DNA from 4 places in the Bradyrhizobium sp. 2S1 genome. Region 2 is predicted to be linked to each of the others. Evidence: predicted binding sites of a transcription regulator. Region 2 holds the regulator's gene; each other region holds the start of a gene.

Region 1 (5,589 bases), 420 kb from region 2:
CTTCCGAACTCATCAAGTATCGCGAGGGCCGTCTCGTAGTAGTTCGAGAGTTCGTTTGTCGCGACGATCCACACAAAATCAAGCCATGCCCATGTCTGATTATATGGCTTGATGCGCATCGTCTGGATCGCGCGTTCATAGTACGCGAGGGCGCCCTCAATGTCCCCCGACGCGGCAAGACAGTCGGCTTTTGCGGAGAGCGCTTGTACGAATCTGATCGAATCTGAGTAACGATCGATCACGTAGTCGAAAAGCTCTATCGCGCTGGCGTAGTATTGAGGACCTGTCTCCAATAGCGTGAAGCCTTGGATAAAGACATACTGCGGCCGATTTTGTTCTCGCGCTTTGCGCAAGCGGTGCCAAAATTCGGTCTGATCTTCTTGCGACCAAGATTGCCTTCGGAACCAGTCAACACCTATAAGAGCAAGCCAGAAGTGTTTTGACGCCTTGGGACATCAGGGATCCCAATCTACTCCGCCGCCTCGCTCGCTGAGCTCTTCCTCGGCTTGCTGTTGGCCTTCTTCAGCACCGGCGCCAGAAACTTGCCGGTGTAGCTGCGTGGCGCCTTGACGATGTCCTCCGGCGGGCCCCAGGCGACGATCTCGCCGCCGCCGTCGCCGCCTTCGGGGCCGAGGTCGATCACCCAGTCGGCGGTCTTGATGACCTCGAGATTGTGCTCGATCACGACAACCGTGTTGCCCTGCGCGACCAGCTCGTGCAGCACCTCGAGCAGCTTTGCCACGTCGTGGAAGTGCAGGCCGGTGGTCGGCTCGTCCAGGATGTAGAGCGTGCGGCCGGTGGCGCGCTTTGACAATTCCTTGGCGAGCTTGACGCGCTGGGCTTCGCCGCCGGACAGCGTGGTGGCCTGCTGGCCGACATGGATGTAGTCGAGGCCGACGCGGTGCAAGGTCTGGAAGGTCTCGCGCACCCGCGGCACCGCCTTGAAGAAGTCGGCGGCTTCCTCGACCGTCATGTCGAGCACGTCGGCGATGCTCTTGCCCTTGAACAGCACCTCCAGCGTCTCGCGGTTGTAGCGCTTGCCCTTGCAGGTGTCGCAAGTGACGTAGACGTCGGGCAGGAAGTGCATCTCGATCTTGATGACGCCGTCGCCCTGGCAGGCCTCGCAGCGGCCGCCCTTGACGTTGAAGGAGAAGCGCCCGGGCTCGTAGCCGCGCGCCTTCGCCTCGGGCAGGCCGGCGAACCATTCGCGGATCGGCGTGAAGGCGCCGGTATAGGTCGCAGGGTTGGAGCGCGGCGTGCGGCCGATCGGCGACTGATCGATGTCGATGATCTTGTCGATGTGCTCGAGGCCCTCGATGCGGTCGTGAGGTGCGGCGCCTTCGCTGGCGTTGTTGAGCTTGCGGGCGATCGCGCGGTACAGCGTGTCGATCAGCAATGTCGACTTGCCGCCGCCGGAGACGCCGGTGACACAGGTGAACAGGCCGAGCGGGATCTCGGCCGAGACGTTCTTCAGATTGTTGCCGCGGGCGTTGATCACCTTGATGGTGCGGCGGTGGTTCGGCGGCCGCCGGTCCGGGATCGCAACCGACAGCTCGCCGGTCAGATATTTGCCGGTCAGCGATTTCGGGTTGCGCATGATCTGGTCGGGCGTGCCTTCGGCCACGATGTGGCCGCCATGCATGCCGGCGCCGGGGCCGATGTCGAGCACATAATCGGCGAGGCGGATGGCGTCCTCGTCATGCTCGACCACCACGACCGTGTTGCCGAGGTCGCGCAGCCGCTTCAACGTGTCGAGCAGGCGGGCGTTGTCGCGCTGGTGCAGGCCGATCGACGGCTCGTCCAGCACGTAGAGCACGCCGGTCAGGCCCGAGCCGATCTGCGACGCCAGGCGGATGCGCTGGCTCTCGCCGCCCGACAGCGTGCCGGAGGAGCGCGACAGCGTCAGGTAATTCAGGCCGACGTCGAGCAGGAAGGTCAGGCGCTCGCGGATCTCCTTGAGGATACGCGCGGCGATTTCGTTCTGCTGCGCGTTGAGTGCCGCCGGCACCGTCTCGAACCATTCGCCGGCGCGCCTCACCGAGAGCTCGGAGATCTCGCCGATGTGCTTAGCCCCAATCTTGACGCACAGCGCCTCGGGCTTCAGCCGGTAACCGTTGCAGCCGGCACAGGGCACGTCGGAGAAATACTTGCCGAGCTCCTCGCGCGCCCACTCGCTCTCGGTCTCGCGATAGCGGCGGTTGATGTTGGTGATGACGCCCTCGAACGGCTTCTTGGTGTCGTAGGAGCGCACCCCGTCCTCATAGGAGAACTTGATCTCGTCGTCGCCGGAGCCGTGCAGCAGCGCGGCCTGCACCTTCTTGGGCAGGTCCTTCCACTTGGTGTCGAGCGTGAACTTGTAGTGCTTGCCGAGCGCGGTCAGGGTCTGGATGTAATAGGGCGAGGACGACTTGGCCCAGGGCGCGATTGCGCCCTTGCGCAAGGTCAGCTCCTTATCGGGGATGACGAGGTCCTCGTCGATATGCTGCTCGACGCCGAGGCCGCCGCAGGCGGGACACGCGCCATAGGGATTGTTGAATGAGAACAGGCGCGGCTCGATCTCGGGGATCGTGAAGCCCGAAACCGGACAGGCGAACTTTTCCGAGAACAGGATGCGCTCGGGGCCGCTCTTGTCGTGGATCTTTGCGGTCTTCTTCTTGTCCTCTTTCTTCTCGTCCTGCGCGGCCGCCGGCGCGTCGGCATATTCGATCACCGCGAGGCCCTCGGCGAGCTTCAGTGCTGTCTCGAAGCTCTCCGCGAGGCGCTGCGAAAGGTCGGGGCGCACCACAATGCGGTCGACCACGACGTCGATATCGTGCGGGAATTTCTTGTCGAGCGCCGGCGCCTCCGACAGCTCGTAGAAGGTGCCGTCGATCTTGACGCGCTGAAAACCCTTCTTGAGGTACTCGGCGAGCTCCTTCTTGTACTCGCCCTTGCGGCCGCGCACGACCGGCGCCAGCAGATAGAGGCGGGTGCCTTCCGGCAGCGCCAGCACGCGGTCGACCATCTGCGAGACGATCTGGCTTTCGATCGGCAGCCCCGTGGCCGGCGAATAGGGCACGCCGACGCGCGCCCAGAGCAGGCGCATGTAGTCGTAGATCTCGGTGACGGTGCCGACGGTGGAGCGCGGATTCTTCGACGTGGTCTTCTGCTCGATCGAGATCGCAGGCGACAGGCCATCGATCTGGTCGACGTCGGGCTTCTGCATCATCTCGAGGAATTGGCGCGCATAGGCCGAAAGTGACTCGACGTAGCGGCGCTGGCCCTCGGCATAGATGGTGTCGAACGCGAGCGACGACTTGCCCGAGCCGGACAGGCCGGTGAACACGACCAGTCTGTCGCGCGGAATCTCGACGTCGATGTTCTTCAGATTGTGTTCGCGCGCGCCGCGGATCGTGATGGCGCGCGATGAGGAGCCGGCGTTCTGTTGGCGCTTCGCCTTGAGCACTTCATCCATTGCGACAATTCCGGGCGCATGATCGGGCGCCTTTTGGGCGCGCATCGCCGGTGCTGCCGGGACCTTGCGCCGATGGGTGAGAAGACTGGAACGTAGGAAGAACGGCGGCAGATTTCTAGTGCTGAGTCGTCTCCATCAACGGATAGTTTGCCCGATGGCAGCAGCCGTCAGCAGGGCTGGTTCCGGCAACGAAAAAGGCCGGCGTTAGGCGCCGGCCTTCCGTGTGAGGTCGTAGCGAAACGACCAGTCCCTGGCTCAGTACTTGGCGACGATCGGGCCGCCGAAGTGATAGTTCACGCCGAACTGGACGCTGTGCAGGTTGAGGTCGCCGGAGGGCACGCCGAAGTAGTTTTCGCTGCTCAGGCTGCGATACAGGTACTCGCCCTTGATCGACCACTGCGGCGCGATGAAGGCTTCGATGCCAGCGCCGACGGTCCAGCCGGAGTGGAAGTTGCTCTGCGAGGTAGTCAGGCCGAAGCCGCTAAGGGTAATCTTGTTGTCGATCCAGGCATAGCCACCGGTGCCGTAGAACAGCACCTTGTCGACCGCGAAGCCGAGGCGGCCGCGCACGGTGCCGAGCGCGTCGATCTTGCTCGTCGCGGTGATGCCAAAGCCGGTGGCGGAGGCATTGACGTCAGCCCAGGCGCCGTCGGCCTCAAGGCCGTACACGATGTTGCTGGCCTGCCAGTTGTAGCCGATGGTGCCGCCACCGAAGCCGCCTTCCATTCGGATTGCCGGAATCCTCGCTGGCATAGCCACCGAAGCCGCCGATGTAGAAGCCGGTCCAGTTGTAGATCGCGGCCGGCGGCGGAGCCTTCACGTAGGGGGCGCGTGCAGCCATGTCGGCGGCCATCGCAGGTGCAAAAGTGCTCAGTGCGAGCATGCCGGCCGATGCCAGCAAAACATTCCTGATTTTCAAAGTCCGAGTCCCGTTTTCTTGCCCATTTTCTTGTCCCTCCAAACATTGGAGGGAGCGTCACGGCAATGTTGCGTGACGAGCAAAAGTTTCTACACAGAAATCGCGGAGGTTGTGTAACCGGGAAACCACAATGCACGGAAAACGAGCGCGCGAGGTGCGCACGTACCAATAGGAGAGCCGGCGCGAGGCTGGCTCCGGTCTCCGATGCTATGGACCGGGGCGTTCGGCCGTTCGATCGCGCAAACAAAAAGGCCGGCGCAACGCCGGCCTTTCGTCTGGATCAAATCCGCTGCGTGCGATCAGTAGCGCGGAACGACCGGGCCACCCCACTTGTAGTTCACGCGGACGGTGACGAGGTCGACGTCCTGGCGGTCGCGGATGGTGCTGAACAGCGCGCCATTCGGGGTGGTGAGGTTGTAGGTCTTGTCCTGCATGAACAGGTGGTCGTATTCGATACCAGCGGTCCAGTTCGGCGCGAAGCCGACTTCGATGCCGGCGCCGATGGTGCCACCCCAGCGGGTGTCGGTGGCGCGGCCGCCGAGCGCGCCGGTCGGCGTGAAGTAGGTGCTGAAGCGGTTGTCGGTCAGCGCTGCACCGCCCTTGGCGTAGAGCAGCACGTTGTTGACGGCGTAACCGATCTGGCCGGTGAACAGGCCGAACGCGTCGATCTTGCTCTGGTTGGTGAACAGGCCCGGGAAGATCGCGCTGCCGTTGCTGCCCTTCAGGTCAGCCCAGTCGCCCTGCGCTTCGAGGCCGAACACCCAGGTGCCCGCCTGCCAGCGATAGCCGATCTGACCACCGGCGACGCCGCCCGTCGCATCGTGGCAACCATCCGATCCGATGAAAGTGCCGCCCGGGAGCTGATCCCAGCAATTGTGGCTCGAACCCCAACCGCCGTTGGCGCCGATATAGAAGCCGCTCCAGTCATAGACGGCGGCGATCATCGGCGGCGCCTTGGTATAGGGGCGGGCAGCCAGATCGGCCGCCGCCGCCGGCGCGGCGAAGGCAATCAGAGCAACGGTCGCGAGCAAAAACTTCTTCATCATCAATCCCCCGCTTCCCAAATCGGCTTCCAACTGGTCCCGAAGCACGATCTCAGACGCGAGCGCCCGCGCCATGGTTGGAATCTATACGCTGATTCAACCGGAAACGCCGTCTCCCAAATGCAACACTCGCGGAAGAAGTGCCGACAGCGCAAGGTGCTGATTTTGTTGCA
Region 2 (5,589 bases):
TCGCACGCTCCCTCACCAACACGTTCGCCGGTATTCGGCCCATCGACCTTCCGGGGTTCATTCTCGCCGAGCTCTGCGGCGCGATGGCCGGCATGTTGCTGATGAACTGGCTGCTCGGCCGTCCCAAACTGTCCGGCGGCGTTGCCATTGCGGAGACACGACCATGACCGTCACGATTTATCACAACCCGGATTGCGGCACCTCGCGCAACACGCTCGCGATGATCCGCCAGAGTGGCACCGAGCCCGTCGTCATTGAATATCTCAAGACGCCGCCGTCGCGCGAAACACTCAAGGAGCTGATTGCCGCGATGGGAATCTCGGTGCGCGCCCTGCTGCGCGAAAAGGGAACGCCTTACAAGGAGCTCGCTCTCGACCAGCCGAAATGGACGGACGACGAATTGCTCGATGTCATGCTTGCGCATCCCATTCTCATCAATCGTCCGATCGTGGTGACGCCGAATGGTGTGCGGTTGTGCCGGCCGTCAGAGGCCGTCGTCGACCTTCTGGACGCTCCGGTTGGACGGTTTGTGAAGGAAGACGGCGACGTGGTCGAGGCGCGGTAAGCGGCCGAGGCCCCATGGCAACCCAATTGAGAGGGTCTTCCCATCGGTGGTTCCCCGGACAAGGCACAAGTTTCCTCGGAAGGAGCCGGAACGGACACGGACCCACGTTGGTTGAACAGATTGATTTTCGAAAAGGGAGCGTCATCACCGTGACCCGGAAAACCTTACAGGCACGCTCCGAGCAAGCGCTCGTCGTCATCATTCTCAGCACCGGCGCGCTCATCGCCTATTTCGGTCTGGCGCTTTCGAGGATGTGAAAGGGCGGCTCCGAAGTAGCTTGATGCGCCAAGGCCGGTGCCCCTGCCACTGAGTTGCCCGACGGCGCAAGCCCCTCGCGCAAAGATATTTCTGTTTATCGGCACACCCAACTCAGTGTATGAATTGTCCCGTCTCACCCGATCGAGGGGCGCTGCGCATCGTCACGGGTGTTGCGGTGAGATGCGGTGGACGCCGATTGCGCGACTGACGAGTGTGCATGAGGCGGACGGTGAAGTCGTGTGGTCCTGACGCCCTAGTGGCCGGTGTCCCCTTGTGAGACGCAATTGCGTCTTGCGAAGGCGGTGACAAAAAAGCCAAGTCTCGCCGGGGAGAGCACGAAGTAAGCCGTAACCCATCGCGCAGGGAAAGCCGGATTGCTCCGGTTACACCTGTGGTCCTACCCCCGGTGCTTTTTGTTGCACCGGACCCATGGGTGCGATCGGCACCCGGCTTTCCCTGCGCCCTCTGATTTTAGAGCGGCGAAACGACAGGTAAGACTCGGGCAAATCATGTCGCGAGAATGCGGAACTGTATCTCCGTCCTCACTGTCATCGCCCGGCTCGACCGGGCGATCCAGTACGCCGCGGCTTCTCGGCTCACACACCGGCGTCTCTGGAATACTGGATCACCCGCATGCGCGGGTGATGACACCGCGCAAGAATGGACCGAGCCGGAATGAACGTCAGCACCCTGGTCGCATGCCTGCCGCACAAATCGGGGACATTGCCGCCTGCCCGCAATTTTCGTACATGGTTTCACGCAATGACCTCGCAACTCACCCCCGACTCCGCCGACGTGCTGCTGTTCGATATCGGCCGCGTCGTGCTCGATATCAGCCTCGACAAAGCGATCACGCACTGGGCACAGCATGCCGGTTGCGCGCCGGCCGACCTCGCCGGCCGTTTCGTCGTCGACGACAGTTACAAGCATCACGAGATCGGCCGGATCGACGACGCGGCGTTCTTTGCGAATTTGCGCCAGTCGCTCGGCGTCGAGCTCACCGACGCGCAATTCCTCGAGGGCTGGAATTCGATCTTCACCGGCGAGATGCCGGGCATCGCCCCCCTGCTCGCGGCCGCCGCCAGACGAATGCCGCTCTACGCCTTCTCGAACACCAACCCGGCCCATGTCGCGCATTTCTCGGTCGCCTATGCCGAGCTGCTCAGCCACTTCCGGACCGTGTTCCTGTCCTCGAGCATCGGCCTTCGCAAACCCGACGCCGCGGCCTACGATCATGTGATAGAAGCGATCGGCGTGCCGGCGTCGCGGATCCTGTTCTTCGACGATCTGGCTGCCAATATCGAAGGTGCGCGGGCGCGCGGCCTTCAAGCCATCCACGTGACATCGACGGATGACGTGGCAAGGGCGCTGACCGCACTTGGTATTTGACCATTTGCCTTGAGGAGTTTTGCGCGTGGCCCTGATGCCGGTTGCCGATGCCCTGTCCGCCATTCTTGCCGGTGCCGAACCGCTGCCGGGGGAGATGGTCGCGCTCGATGCCGCCTACCATCGCACGCTGGCGCACGACCTCGCGGCGCGCCGCACCCAGCCGCCGGAGCCGATGTCGGCCATGGACGGCTACGCGGTGCGCGCCGCCGATGCGGCTGATCTCAAGTCCCGGCTCAAGGTGATCGGCGAAGTCGCCGCCGGCCGGCCGTTCGAGCGGACGCTCAGTGCCGGCGAAGCGGTGCGGATCTTCACCGGCGGCGTCATCCCCCATGGCGCCGATGCCGTCATCATCCAGGAAGACACCCGGGTCGATGGCGACCACATCTCGATCACCGAGGCAGCGAGCCCGGGACGGCACATCCGCCCGGCCGGCGTCGACTTCCGTGAGGGCGACCTGCTGCTCAACGGCGGCAGCCGCCTGTCCGACCGCGCGCTCTCGCTCGCGGCCGCCATGAATTATCCGGAACTCGCGGTGCGCCGCCGCCCGAAGGTCGCGGTGCTCGCCACCGGCGACGAACTGGTGATGCCGGGCTCCCAGCCCGGCCCCGGCCAGATCGTCTATTCCAACGGCTATGCGCTGCGTGCGCTGGCGCGCGCCGAAGGCGCCGAGACCGTCGATCTCGGGGTGGCCGCCGACACGGTGGCCGCGACCACGGCCGGTATCCGCCGGGCGCGGGAGGCCGGCGCCGACATCCTGATCACGACCGGCGGCGCCTCGGTCGGCGACCACGATCTGGTCAAGCAGTCGCTGGAGGCCGAGGGCGTCGCGATGGCGTTCTGGCGGATCGCGATGCGGCCCGGCAAGCCGATGATGCACGGCCGGCTCGGGGCCATGCGGGTGATCGGCCTGCCCGGCAATCCGGTGTCGTCCTATGTCTGCGCCTTCCTGTTTCTGGTGCCGTTGATTCGGGCTTTGAGCGGCCGGAACACGATCCATCATGTCCGCACGACCGCCCTGCTCGGCCGCGACCTCGCCGCCAACGACCAGCGCGAGGACTATCTGCGCGCGCGTCTCGAGGAGCGCCAGGACGGCGCGCTGATCGCCACGCCGGTGATGCAGCAGGATAGTTCGCTGCTCGGGAATCTCGCTGCGGCGCGGGCACTTCTGGTACGTCCGCCGTTTGCGCCCGGCGCCGCCAAGGGCAGCGAATGCGAGATCCTCACACTGCCCGACTGAGGTTTTCGCGGGCTGCCGATTGCGCGCCGCCTGATGCGTTCACCGGAAATTAAGTGGTTGCGGAACACATATCGAACATATAGTGTCCGTTCATGATTTGTTTCGAGTACTGGTGTCTACAATCGGGAAGCCGCTAGGGAGCATTGCGCTCCCGAGATCAGGCCCCGTCTGAAAGGCCCCACCTGAAGAGTCTCGGAATCGAACGACGCTATCAACCGGGGGAATGCTCGAGATGCTCACGCGCAAACAGTACGAACTTCTGCGTTTCATCAATGAACGTCTGAAAGAGGCCGGCGTGCCGCCCTCCTTCGACGAGATGAAGGATGCGCTCGACCTGCGCTCGAAGTCCGGTATACACCGCCTGATCACTGCGCTGGAGGAGCGCGGCTTCATCCGCCGCCTGCCCAACCGCGCCCGCGCCATCGAGGTCATCAAGCTGCCCGAACTGGCCGCCGGCGGCGGCAACGGTCGCCGCGGCTTCACGCCGAGCGTCATCGAAGGCACCCTCGGCAAGCGCAGCAGCACGCCGCCGATCGCCGAGGACGACGGCAACCGTCCGGTCGCCGTCCCCGTGATGGGCCGGATCGCGGCGGGTACGCCGATCGAGGCGCTGCAGACCCGCAGCCACACCATCAGCGTGCCGCCCGATATGCTCGGCTCCGGCGAGCACTATGCGCTGGAAGTGCGCGGCGATTCCATGGTCGACGCCGGCATCCTCGACGGCGACATGGCGCTGATCCAGCGCAACGACGTCGCCAACACCGGCGACATCGTGGTGGCGCTGATCGACGAGGAGGAAGCCACCCTGAAGCGCTTCCGCCGCCGCGGTGCATCGATCGCGCTCGAGCCGGCCAACACTGCCTATGAAGTGCGCATCCTGCCGCCGAACCGGGTCCGCATCCAGGGCAAGCTGATCGGGCTGTATCGCAAATACTGACGGCGGCGGAGCATGATCCGGAAAAGTGCGGAGCGGTTTTCCGAAAAGATCATGCTCGAACAGACATATGGAGCGGGATGACGATTCGAAGAAAAGTCATCCCGATCCGGGAACGAGCAACAGATCGGATCGTTCCTTGGAAGATAGTGCGACGTGCGGACCACCTAGGATGCGCCCTGATACCTCTCGCGCATTGTAGCGCGTTTGTGATTGAGGCGTTCGACGGCCAGTCGTACAATCGCCCAGAAACGAGCAGACACTCGTTTGCTATCGTCCACTCTGGTAGAGGCCTGCGCCTCAAGGAGAGGCACGGGTCGCTACCTCGAAAAGAGGAGCCATCCGATGTGTGACTATAGTCTGCACGCCGTGGCATCGCGCCCCGCCATTGTCGGAGAGACGCTGATCACCACGACTTTCCGCGGCACGTCGACCCGCGGCTTTGCTTCGGAGAACGATCCCACTGTCGCGGTCTGCATGCTGCCGGGCACCGAGCTCGCTTTCGCCGAGAACGTTCGCTACGACAGCCGCTGGATCTGGACCAAGACTATGAATTTCCGCGTCGGCGTGTTCAACGAAGTCGAGCCCGACGTGCCCGATCGCCATCATGACGCGGTCGAATTCCCCGACGGCAGCCACGTTCTGGTGACCCAGCTCGTCGAGGGACAGCGCGTCAGCGTGCTGCAATTGCCGGCACTGCATCCGCCGGTCGAGCACAAGCCGAAGGTTGTGGAGAGGCGGCCCTCCGCATTCGCGTCGCTGTTTTTGGGTTGAGCGCATCGTCGCCGCGGAATGAGCCATTCGGCGGCGGATGACCTTAGGCGATTTCGAGCGACCCCGGATTTCCGCTTCCGGGGCGCAGCAGGAGATTTGCGTCGGCGAGCGCCTTGGCGCATCATCGCGTACGGAGGACGTGCACTCACGGAAACCTGCGCAGTGGTCGACAAGGTCACATGGCAAAAGGCTGGACGCGTCACCGAGCCGGGCCGCTACATGTTCCGGTTCGGCTGGCTGACAGTGACGGCCGATGATCTCAAGGTCTGGGAGCAGTTTCCCGAGGCCGTCTTCACCCTCGTCAAGAAGCCCGACGCCGGCCCCGATTCCGACGAGTACCATCTCGGCCTGTTCGAGCTGCCGACCGGCCCCTCGCCCGGCAACGGCTGAAGCGTTTTCGAGCGAAGTGGACACCGGTTCGCGTGAAGAAAA
Region 3 (5,589 bases), 5.1 Mb from region 2:
GCGCGCGATCAGGTCGACATCCTCGATCACGACCATGGTCGGCTGCAGCAGCCGCGCAAGGCTCATATAGGCACCGAGCAGCCCGACCTGCTCGGCAGTGATGATCAGCGTGGTGTGGCCGGGCAGGTTGGTGGCGAGATAGCGAATGGTGTGGGTCTTGCCGGTGCCGGGCGGGCCGTACAGCAGAATGCCCTTGCGGGTCGACTGGCCGAGCCCGCGCAGCAGATCGCGGCTTTCGACGAAGCCGAGCACGTTGCGGTCGAGCAGCCGCAGCGTCCGGTCCGGCAGGACCGCGTCATCGCGAGCAACCGTCGGCAAGCGATGCACGGTCAAGCCACGCGAACGTCCGCGATAATTGGCGCCATCCTCCAACGACAGGATCTTGCCGCGATAGGATCGCGCCGCATGCACGGCCATTTCCAGCTCGGCGAAGGTGCGCTGCACGAAAGCATTGCCGGCCGCGCCGGCGGGCACCGCAAGCTCGATCCGCAGTGACGGCGCGTGGTTGTATTCGCGATGGAATGTCAGCAGCACCGCGTAGCGCAGCTCGCCGGTGCGGCACAGCCACAGTCCATTGGCGAGGCACTTCACGGGCTCGGCCTCGCCGATGTCGACGTCGTGATATTGCGGCGGCGCGATCGCCGGTGCATTGCGGCCGGCCTTCATCAGCGCCGCGAAGTCGAGGGTCTCGTAGCGATATTCCTCATGGATGCCGAAGAAGTGGATCGGATCGGTGAGCAGCTTGTCAATCGCGACCTGAACGTCGGCGCGCATGTGACCCGGAAACTGTCGCGCCCGCGTCACGATCAGGTTGCGCGGCACGTCGGCGAAATGCCAGTCAAGCGCAACGTAAGCGGATCGAAACGTTTCGCCTGGCAATTCTTCCGAGCTGCGGCGTGCGGCGAGCAGACAATCGCTGCACAGCGAGGCGGTCGCACCGGTCATACCGGCGAGAAAAATCTCCGTCACGGCCCGCGGGGCTTCGCAGAGATCGCACGGCCGGCTGGCGTCAGCGGATTCGGAGGTGATCATCAATGGCTGGCCGTTGGAGCGGATCAGCCACTTCGCCGAGTTGAATATTGCCCGTGCCACCGGTGCCGGATAAGGGCCGCACGGAATAGCACCTTTGGCTTCGATCAAGGCAGCCGCCGCGACGGCTTCCTGCTGGGATTTTCCGAACACCGTTCGCAACAAATCCTGCACGAATTCCAGCGGGGTTTCATCGTCGTCGTGGATGAAAAGCTGCACCGGTCCGTCGTCGGCAAAAACATCGTGCATGAGACCCCGCAACGCAATGGAACGCGAAGAACAAAGTAAGAACATCATAGAGGCCTTTGCGCGTCAAGCGAAAGATTGTCCTACCTCAGCCCTGGCGTGTGGCGAGCACCGATTGGCCCGCTCAGCGCGGAACGCGCTGCAGAGCGTAAACGCACTTCAACGCTTGTGACGATCGTGTTGCGGCAAATGCCAAGACAAATGCCAAGAGATGGCCGCTGCAACGGCAAACTTCCGACACATCATCGGGGCGAAAAGGAGTAATCCGACATGATGCGAGCGCGAGGCAGATTCTCTCGAGGAATCTTCCGTCGCGCGATTATTTTTTATGAGGTCCTCGTGTCGCACAAACTTCGTTTTGCGATCCTTCTCGTCTTCACGCTGTTCCTCTCTCCTGCGCTCGCGCAGCCGGCCGCCAAGCCGGCGCCGCCGCAACCCGCGGCCAGTGACGCGCTGACCCCTGAGCAGGCCAGGCGCGCGCTCGACACGCTGCAGGACGACAAGAAGCGCGGCGAGATCATCAACACGCTGCGGGCGATCGCCAATGCCTCGCCGCAGGTGGCGCAGCCCGCGCCGGCCCCCGAGCAGCAGTCGCCGATCCCGCTCACCGCCGATAGTCTCGGCGCGCAGCTGTTGCTGATGGTCTCGGAGCAGGTCGGCGAGATGTCGCGCGAGGTCGCCGACGTCGCGCGCACGCTGACGCATTTTCCGGCGTTCTATTACTGGTTCGTGCGCACCGCCAACGATCCGGCTGCCTATGGCCTGCTGATCGATATCGCCTGGAAGCTGGCGCTGGTGTTCGGCTGCGCGCTGGCAGCCGAATGGGTGGTGTTCCGTTTGATCAAGCGGCCGGTCGCATTCCTGGAAGCGCGGCTGCCGCAGACTGCGCGGGTGCCGGTGCAGGCGCTGGCCAGCGCCGATCCGCCGTCGTCGGTCGCCGACGTCACCCCGGAGGGCGAGTTGCATCGCCGCCGGCTCGGCCTGGCGCGGGCCTGGCAGTCGCTGGTCCGGCTGCCCTTCGTGCTCGGCCGCCTCGTGCTCGAATTGCTGCCGGTGGTGGTGTTCGGCGGCGTCGCCACCGCGCTGCTCGGCACCGAGATCGGCGACCAGTCGACCACGCGGCTCGTGATCCTGGCCGTCGTCAACGCCTATGTGTTCTCACGCGTGCTGATCTGCGCGGTGCGCGCGCTGGCCGGTCCGTTCGGCCTGTTCCGCGTCCGCGCCGAGACCGCGGCCTATATCGAGATCTGGGCGCGGCGCATCGTGGCCGTCGGCGTCTCCGGCATCGCCTTTGCCAATGTCGCGCTGCTGCTTGGGCTGCATCGCGCCGGCTATGCCGCGCTGCTCCGGCTCGTGATGCTGATCGTGCATCTCTTCGTCGTCGTCATCATCCTGCAGTGCCGCCGGCAGGTCGCGGAAGCGATCCGCGCGCCGGCCGGTCGCACCGGCCTCGCGGCGCGGACGCGCAATCGTCTCGCGTCGCTCTGGCATGTGCTGGCGATCGCGCTCGACCTCGCGCTGTGGGCGGTGTGGGCGCTCAACATCCGCAACGGCTATTCGCTGCTGCTGCAATATTTCGTCGGCACCGTCGCGGTGCTGCTGGTCACCCGCCTCGTCATCATGGTGGTGCTGAGCCTGATCGATCGCGGCTTCCGCATCAGCCCGGAGCTGCTGCACCGCTTCCCCGGGCTGGAGACCCGCGCCAATCGCTATCTGCCGCTGCTGCGCAAGGTGGTCACGGCGGTGATCGCGCTGATCGGCTTCGTCGCGCTGCTCGAGGTCTGGGGCGTCGACGCCATCGTCTGGTTCTATGGCGGCCAGATCGGCAGCCGCCTGATCTCGGCGCTGGTGACGATCGGGATTGCCACATTCGCCGCGGCCGTGATCTGGGAAGTCGCCAATGCGCTGATGGACCGGCAGATCGAATCGCTGTCGCGCGAAGGGCACTTCGCCCGCGCCGCGCGCCTGCGCACCTTCCAGCCGATGCTGCGCACCGCGCTGTTCTGCATCATCGTCACGGTGGTCGGGCTCACCGCGCTCAGCGAGATCGGCGTCAATGTCGCGCCGCTGCTCGCCGGCGCCGGCATCGTCGGCATCGCGATCGGCTTCGGTTCGCAGAAGCTGGTGCAGGACCTGATCACCGGGCTGTTCCTGCTGATCGAGAACACCGTGCAGGTCGGCGACAATGTCACGGTGTCGGGGCTCTCGGGCGTGGTCGAGAACGTCTCGATCCGCACCATGCGGCTGCGCGCCGGCGACGGCTCGGTGCATGTGGTGCCGTTCAGTGCGGTGACGACGATCACCAATGCCAGCCGCGGCGCAGGCAATGCCGCGGTCAGTGTCAACGTGTCCTACAAGGAGGACACCGACCGCGCCGGCGAGGTGCTGAAGGATATCGTCGCCGGGATGCGTCAGGAGACGGCGTATCGCGCGCTGATCCGCGGCGATCTCGAATTGTGGGGTGTCGACAAGGTCGACGGCTCGGTGGTGACCATCGTCGGCCAGATTCGTTGCACCGATGGCGGCCGCTGGTCGGTGCAACGCGAGTTCAACCGCCGCATGAAGCGACGCTTCCAGGAAGAGGGCATCGAGATCGCCTCGATGGGCCAGACCATTTTGATGCAGCTTCCGGCACCCTCCGAGCCGGACACCGGCGCGCTGCCGCGCCGCGCTGCGGGGTAAGGCAGACGGGCTTTTCGGCCGGATCGAACAACGGGCTCAGCTTTACCTCGCCCCGCTTGCGGGGAGAGGTCGAATTCGAGCGAAGCTCGAATTCGGGTGAGGGGGAGTCTCCGCGAGAGTATCTGTCTCCGTATGTGCGGAGGCAGCCCCTCACCCCAACCCTCTCCCCGTAAGAACGGGGAGAGGGAGTAAATTAGCCGAACGCCATCGGCGTCTCACGGCTTGCGACACCGTCTCGCGACGATGAGACGGTAAAGGCCTCGCTGAGCCCGCGGCATGGCTCACAAGTCGGCCGAAAACGCCGTCTTTCTCCTCCTCTCCTGCGATTTCCGCGCTGGCACAGCGCTTGCTCAACGCATCTTTGAATGCGCGGCAAGACGCATTGCATGACTGAACCGCAAAGCCAGAAGGAAGGAAACGCACATGGAGCTTGGCTACTTCACCATGCCCCCGCACCCGCCGGAGTGCGGATTGAAGGAGGGCCACGACTGGGACCTGCAGACGCTGCGCTGGCTCGACGAGCTCGGCTATCAGGAAGCCTGGATCGGCGAGCATCACACCGCACCCTGGGAGCCGCACCCGTCGCCCGATCTGCTGGTCGCGCAGGCGCTGCTGCAGACCAAGAATCTGCGCATCGGCCCCGGCGGCTTCCTGCTGCCGTATCATCACCCGGCCGAGCTCGCGAACCGCGTCGCGATGCTCGACCATCTCTCGAACGGACGGCTCAATTTCGGCGTCGCGGCTAGCGGCCTGCCGAGCGACTGGGCGATGTTTAATGTCGACGGCATGTCCGGGCAGAACCGCGACATGACCCGCGAGGCGCTCGAGATCATCCTGAAGATGTGGTCCGAGCCGGGACCCTGGACGCACAAGGGCAAATTCTGGACGGTGTCCAAGCCGGACACGATGTTCGATTTCCTGAAGCCCCATATCAAGCCGCTGCAGGGACCGCATCCGCCGATCGGCGTCGCGGGCCTATCGAAGAACTCGGACACGCTGAAGCTTGCCGGCGAGCGCGGCTTCATTCCGATGAGCCTCAACCTCAACCCGGCCTATGTCGGCAGCCACTGGGATTCGGTCGAGGCCGGCGCGGCCAAGACCGGCCGCAAGGCGAGCCGCAAGGACTGGCGGCTGGTGCGCGAGGTATTCGTCGCCGACACCGACGAGGAGGCGTGGCGGCTGTCGACCGGCGACATGATGGGCCGGATGATGGGCGAGTACTTCCTGCCGCTGCTCGGCCATTTCGGGTTCAAGGACTATCTGAAGCATGCGCCCGACGTGCCCGATAGCGACGTCACCGTCGAATATTGCGCGCGCCGGAATTGGATCGTCGGCTCGCCGGCGACCGTCACCGAGAAGATCGAGAAGATCTACCAGGAGGTCGGCGGCTTCGGCGTCCTCTGCGTGTTCGGCTTCGACTACAAGCACAAGCCGGAGGCCTGGCGGCACTCGCTGGAGCTACTCAAGAACGAGGTGATGCCGCGGCTCAAGCATCTCGGCGCCGAGTTCGAGAAGGCTGCATGACAGCTGCGCGGGGTGCGGGGCTTGCCTCGTACCCCGCGTCGCATATCTTCAAGGGGATTTTATCGGTTCAGGGTCAGGGCATGACGGTCGACGCACAGAGTTTCAAGC
Region 4 (5,589 bases), 2.5 Mb from region 2:
TTCTCCGTGTCGTAGACGTGGATCGGCAGGAAGCAGCGTTCGTCATAATGAGCGTTGAACAGCGAGAGCTGCTGATGGCCGTGGACGACATCGCAGGTATCATCGATGTCGAGCGTGACGGATGCCGGCTCGCGCGGGTAGCTATCCATCCATGCGTCGACCAAAGTGTAGGTCAGTCGGATCACGTCGCGCAGGCGCGGAGCATTCTCCAGCCGCGACAGCGTCGGTTGGGAACACAGATCGCGACCCGTGTCCGGCAGCCGTCCGCAGGCCAGCTTGAATGCGGGATCGGACCGCAGATGATCGAGGTCGTCGGCGTCCTCGTAGCCGCAGCAGATCGCGAACATGCGCGCGCGGAACATATCGACAAGGCTGTGCACGACCCGCGTCGGATCGCGCCGATCCGGGAACACCCGGGCCAAATTGTCGGCCAAGCCGAGACGCCGCTCGGCCATCGCCAGAAGCATCACGCCCCCGTTCGAGGTCAGCCGACCGCCATCGAAGGCAGCTGTGACTTTCTTGGCGTGAACGGCTGGAAACGAGAAGGGCAGAATCGTATCATCGGTCATGGCGGGCCTGGCGTTCGCGGTTGAGGTGATGGGGTTGGCTTTGCAACCGAATCCTACGCCGCATCAGCGCTTTACACCACGCTCGCCAGCCTCTCAGGCGCACTCTGACGAATAAGACGGGCTAGGAGTGTCGGCCCATTCTTCCATTTTGGTACTACGGGCTGGCTGGGGCCGTTCGGTCCATCCCGGTCACGGACGGCCCTATCTTTTGTTCTCGCAAGAACGGATTGAGCATCATCAAGATTTATATGCCCAGAACAGTGAATAGGGCCGCTCAGTAGTCCTACTGAGAACATCGGCCAAGCCTTGGTTTCTGTTCGCTTAATCCAAAACGGACCACGCCAAGATTCAAACCGGGCCACCAGGGGATAAAGCAGGCCAGCACCGATTTGCGGAAAGAACATATTGCGAACATAGAACAAACGTGGTACGAGGTTCCAATCAAAAACGCATTCCGCCCGATCTCATCACCCGTTTGTCCCGCTAGCGAATCCCCGCCATAAGGAGCACATCCCAATGTCTGCTACTGCCCTGCGTATCGTCGAAGGATCCTCCATGGACAAGTCCAAGGCCCTCTCAGCCGCGCTCTCCCAGATCGAGCGCCAGTTCGGCAAGGGCTCGGTGATGAAGCTCGGCAAGAACGACCGCTCGATGGATGTCGAGACGATATCTTCGGGGTCGCTCGGGCTCGACATTGCGCTCGGCGTCGGCGGGCTGCCGAAGGGCCGCGTCGTCGAGATCTACGGGCCGGAGTCCTCGGGCAAGACCACGCTGGCGCTGCACACGGTGGCGGAAGGCCAGAAGAAGGGCGGCATCTGCGCCTTCATCGACGCTGAACACGCGCTCGACCCGGTCTATGCGCGCAAGCTCGGCGTCAACATCGACGAGCTGCTGATTTCGCAGCCTGACACCGGCGAGCAGGCGCTGGAAATCTGCGACACGCTGGTGCGCTCCGGTGCGGTCGACGTGCTGGTGGTCGATTCGGTCGCTGCGCTGGTGCCGAAAGCCGAGCTCGAGGGCGAGATGGGCGATGCACTGCCGGGCCTGCAGGCGCGCCTGATGAGCCAGGCGCTGCGCAAGCTCACCGCCTCGATCAACAAGTCCCACACCATGGTGATCTTCATCAACCAGATTCGCATGAAGATCGGCGTGATGTACGGTTCGCCGGAGACCACCACCGGCGGCAACGCGCTGAAGTTCTATGCCTCGGTCCGCCTCGACATCCGCCGCATCGGCGCGATCAAGGAGCGCGACGAGGTCGTCGGCAACACCACCCGCGTCAAGGTTGTGAAGAACAAGCTGGCGCCGCCTTTCAAGCAGGTCGAGTTCGACATCATGTATGGCGAGGGCGTCTCCAAGATGGGCGAGATCCTCGACCTCGGCGTCAAGGCCGGCATCGTCGAGAAATCGGGCGCCTGGTTCTCCTATGACAGCCAGCGGCTCGGCCAGGGACGCGAGAATTCCAAGGCCTTCCTGAAGGCGAACCCTGACATCACCGCCAAGATCGAAGCCGCAATCCGGCAGAACTCCGGCCTGATCTCCGAGCAGATCCTCGCCGGCACGCCCGAGCGCGACGCCGAGGGCGAGGAGCCGACCGAGGAGTAAGCCGGCTCACTTCAAGACTTCGCTGCAAGCGGGCGCTGAGGACGTTGAGTTTCCGACGTCTTCGGCGCCCGTTTCGTTTGGTGCCGGCGTCGAGAGAGTTGTGCCGATGAAGCGCCTGATCCTGACCAGTCCGTCCGGCCTTAGCCCCACACGTTCGGGGCTCGCCGAGGTCGCTATTACATCCGGCTTTCGATTTGTCGGCGGACCACTGCCGCCGCTAGGAGCTTGTCTGGATAGTCGCTGTTCAAATCTGGTCGGGTCTGATTCAACATTGGGCGATGAGCAAGTATTTTCGGCCTTGGAACATCGATCAGACGCTGCTTCTGCCGCCGAATGTGCAGGACTTCGTGCCGAAAGGCCATGTCTCGCGGTTTATGGTTGATCTGGTGCGGGAGAGCCTCGATCTCAGGGAGATCATGGGCAGCTATGTGAGCGGGCTTGGGCAGCCGCCGTTTGATCCGCGGATGATGGTGGCGCTGCTGCTGCATAGCTATGCGAGTGGGCTGTATTCGTCGCGTCGGATTGCCAAGGCCTGCCGGGAGCGGAACGATTTTGTGATGATCGTGGCGCTGGATGCGCCGGATTTTCGGACGATCAGCGACTTTCGCAAGCGACATTTGAAGGCGCTCGGCGCGCTATTCGTGCAGGTTCTGAAGTTGTGCGAGACGGCCGGGCTGGTCAAGCTCGGTCATGTCGCGCTGGATGGTACGAAGATCAAGGCGAACGCGTCGAAACACAAGGCGATGAGTTATGAGCGCATGAAGAAGCGCGAGGCGGAATTGAAGGCCGAGGTCGCTCGCATGCTGGCGGCCGCCGAGGCGGCGGATGCCTCGGAGGATGAGACTTTCGGCAACAGCGACGAACTGCCGGACTGGACCGTCGACAAGCAGAAACGGCTGGCGAAGATCCAGCAAGCGATGGCGGCGCTGGAAGCGGACGCCAAACTGGCGGCGGAGGAAGAGCGCCGCATCGAGGCCGAAAAGGAACAGCAGCGCCAGGCCGAAGGCCGCAAGAAGCCGGGCAAACCGGCGGCGCTGCCATCGGAGGAACCCAATCCCAAGGCGCAACGCAACTTCACCGATCCGGAAAGCCGCATCATGAAGTCGAAGGATGGCTTCGTTCAGGCCTATAATGCCCAGGCGGCCGTCGATGCACATGCCCAGATCATTGTCGCGCAAGAACTGACCCAGCACGGCAGCGATCAGGGCCAGTTGGTGCCCCTGATCGAGGCCATCGAGAGCAATCTTGGCCGCAAGCCGCGGCAGGCCTCAGCGGATTCCGGCTACTGCAGCGAAGCCAATCTCGAAGCGCTCGACACACGCAGCATCGATGGCTATGTCGCGCCCGGACGCGCCAAGCACCCGACAGTAGCGAACGGAAAAGTCGGCGGCCCGCTGACACAGGCCATGCGAAAGAAGATCGACGATGGCGGCTTCGAAACACCCTACCGATTGCGAAAGCAAGTGGTGGAGCCGGTGTTCGGGCAGATCAAACAGGCAAGAGGCTTCCGCCAGTTCCTGTTGCGGGGCATCGAGAAAGTGCGCGCCGAGTGGACAATGATCTGCACCGTCCATAACCTCCTCAAGCTGTTCAACCTCGCAAACGCAGCCTGAGCCTGCTACTCTACAACAAATGCCCGTCACGAAAACATATCTGGACGGGCTCCTAGGAGAGCTTGAGACTTACTTCGGATTACGGTCGGACCAGGATCCGGTCGGACATTGGTCGCACTGGAGCACGCGGAGCCAGTGGCCTCAGGATGCCAGGGCGCGCAGGAATCTCGCGCTGATCGAATTCTGCGAACCTTACGAGATTGTCGAGCTTTGGTTCGATCCGGACCCAAATGATCAATTGCAGCTGATTTGGTTGCTCGATCATTTCCGGGCTTACCCGGCGATGGCGGCCAAGTTGAAATTGCGCCTGGTCGCTTTCGCTCTGTCGACGCTGCACGAGACATGGCGCGGATGGAACGAAGTGCCGCTTATCAACATACGGCCTGCCGACCTCGAGACCGCAAGCATCTGCTGGCAGGCCTATCGCGCGGCAACGCCCGAGGCTTGCTTCGATGCGCTATGTCGAGACCTCAGCGGCTTTCCCTTGCTGAGGCCGGCCCTGCTTGACCTGCTCCAGGAGCTTCCGTGGAGCAGATCGGGACTTGGCGCGACCGAACTACGACTGCTCGAACTGATTGCGGCGGGCTTCATGGGTACGAACGGGTTGTTCTACCTTCGCGGGTTCGGTCAACGCGCGGTATTCACCGACATGGAAATCGGGACGCTGCTTTAAGGGCTCGCGCATGGGCCGCAGCCCGCGATCGCCGGGCTCGATGATGAGCTACGCGTGATCGCCCTTGAGAATTTGCGAGCGCGCATGGAGGCCTATCGGCGAAGCCGGCTGTCGCTGACTGAATTTGGCGAAGCTGTCCTCGCCCATAGGGAGGACTTCAGTCGTCACAATCCGATCGATCGTTGGTGGGGCGGCACGCACCTCACCAACGACAATCTCTGGCGCTGGAGCCCAACCTTGGTGAAGCACTAGCGCCCGATGGCGGAGTGGCCGTTGTGTCTCAATCCGCGCAACGCGGATTGGCAGTCGGCTTACCCCTGCGCCAGCGCCTTTTCCCGGCTCGCGATCAGCGCGCGCAAGTTCTCGGTCACGGCGACCGATTGGTGCGTCTTCTGATCGGTGGCGACCCAGATGATTTCGCCGGTGGCGCGAAGGTCGTCGGAGCCCTTGGCGAAGATCGCAAGCGCAAGCACGATCGAGGAGCGGCCGATCCGCGCGACCCGCACGCAGACCTCGATGTCCTCGTCGAACCGGATCGGCGCCTTGTATTCGACGACCGACTTCACGGTATGAAAATCGACGCCGGTCCGCGCCACCTCGCCGAGATAGTCGTAGCCCATCGCGCGAAAATATTCGGTGATCGCCGTGTCGAAATAGGTCAGATAGTGGGCGTTGAACACCACGGCCTGCGCGTCGACCTCGGAATAGCGGACGCGAAACGGGAAATGAAACCAGAATTCCTGGCGCATGAATCCTCCTGCCGCGGCATTGCTCGCCGTCGTTCGCCCCGCAGTCTCGCCGGGCCTTATGATTGCCAGACCGCAGGATGCGGTACCGCGACTTGTCCGCCGTAGCTCGAAGAGCGAAGGCGGAAGCGAAACCCATCGTTCATTGAGCGTGATTGGCACTGGTGATGGGTTTCGCTGCGCTCTACCCATCCTACGGCACCTACGCTAATCGCCCGCGCTACTCCGCCGCCTGCGCGTAATCCTCCACCGGCGGGCACGAGCATACCAGATTGCGATCGCCATAGACGTTGTCGACGCGCCCGACCGGGCTCCAGTATTTGTCGGAACGTGACACGCCCGCGGGGAAGCAGCCCTCGGCGCGGCTGTAGGCCCGGTTCCAG

What was found. The regulator LexA, encoded in region 2, represses DNA repair genes until DNA is damaged. The targets are predictions, from matches to a motif close to TGTTCNNNNTGTGTTCNG.
Region 1: a site for LexA is predicted at 3,541-3,558, ahead of uvrA (excinuclease ABC subunit UvrA). Genes of this name have one in related genera too.
Region 3: a site for LexA is predicted at 1,305-1,322, ahead of HAP54_RS09335 (ATP-dependent Clp protease adaptor ClpS). Genes of this name have one in related genera too.
Region 4: a site for LexA is predicted at 966-983, ahead of recA (recombinase RecA). Genes of this name have one in related genera too.

What each region holds. Positions count from the first base shown of each region.
Region 1 covers NZ_CP147717.1:7,977,921-7,983,509, reverse strand. Annotated here, with positions in the region: gene HAP54_RS37770 (tetratricopeptide repeat protein) at 1-353, opposite strand, end outside; gene uvrA (excinuclease ABC subunit UvrA) at 470-3,454, opposite strand; partial or broken gene HAP54_RS37760 (outer membrane protein) at 3,710-4,367, opposite strand; gene HAP54_RS37755 (outer membrane protein) at 4,673-5,416, opposite strand.
Region 2 covers NZ_CP147717.1:7,558,581-7,564,169, reverse strand. Annotated here, with positions in the region: gene HAP54_RS35700 (aquaporin) at 1-167, shown strand, start outside; gene arsC (arsenate reductase (glutaredoxin)) at 164-565, shown strand; gene HAP54_RS35690 (hypothetical protein) at 673-822, shown strand; gene HAP54_RS35685 (HAD family hydrolase) at 1,586-2,212, shown strand; gene glp (gephyrin-like molybdotransferase Glp) at 2,238-3,449, shown strand; gene lexA (transcriptional repressor LexA) at 3,682-4,386, shown strand; gene HAP54_RS35670 (hypothetical protein) at 4,729-5,157, shown strand; gene HAP54_RS35665 (hypothetical protein) at 5,320-5,547, shown strand.
Region 3 covers NZ_CP147717.1:1,960,975-1,966,563, reverse strand. Annotated here, with positions in the region: gene HAP54_RS09335 (ATP-dependent Clp protease adaptor ClpS) at 1-1,278, opposite strand, end outside; gene HAP54_RS09330 (mechanosensitive ion channel domain-containing protein) at 1,615-3,957, shown strand; gene HAP54_RS09325 (LLM class flavin-dependent oxidoreductase) at 4,381-5,481, shown strand; gene HAP54_RS09320 (flavin reductase family protein) at 5,562-5,589, shown strand, end outside.
Region 4 covers NZ_CP147717.1:10,021,941-10,027,529, reverse strand. Annotated here, with positions in the region: gene HAP54_RS47620 (IS1380-like element ISBdi2 family transposase) at 1-569, opposite strand, end outside; gene recA (recombinase RecA) at 1,086-2,174, shown strand; gene HAP54_RS47610 (IS1182 family transposase) at 2,453-3,787, shown strand; gene HAP54_RS47605 (hypothetical protein) at 3,807-4,460, shown strand; gene HAP54_RS47600 (hypothetical protein) at 4,515-4,712, shown strand; gene HAP54_RS47595 (acyl-CoA thioesterase) at 4,772-5,209, opposite strand; gene gcvP (aminomethyl-transferring glycine dehydrogenase) at 5,427-5,589, opposite strand, start outside.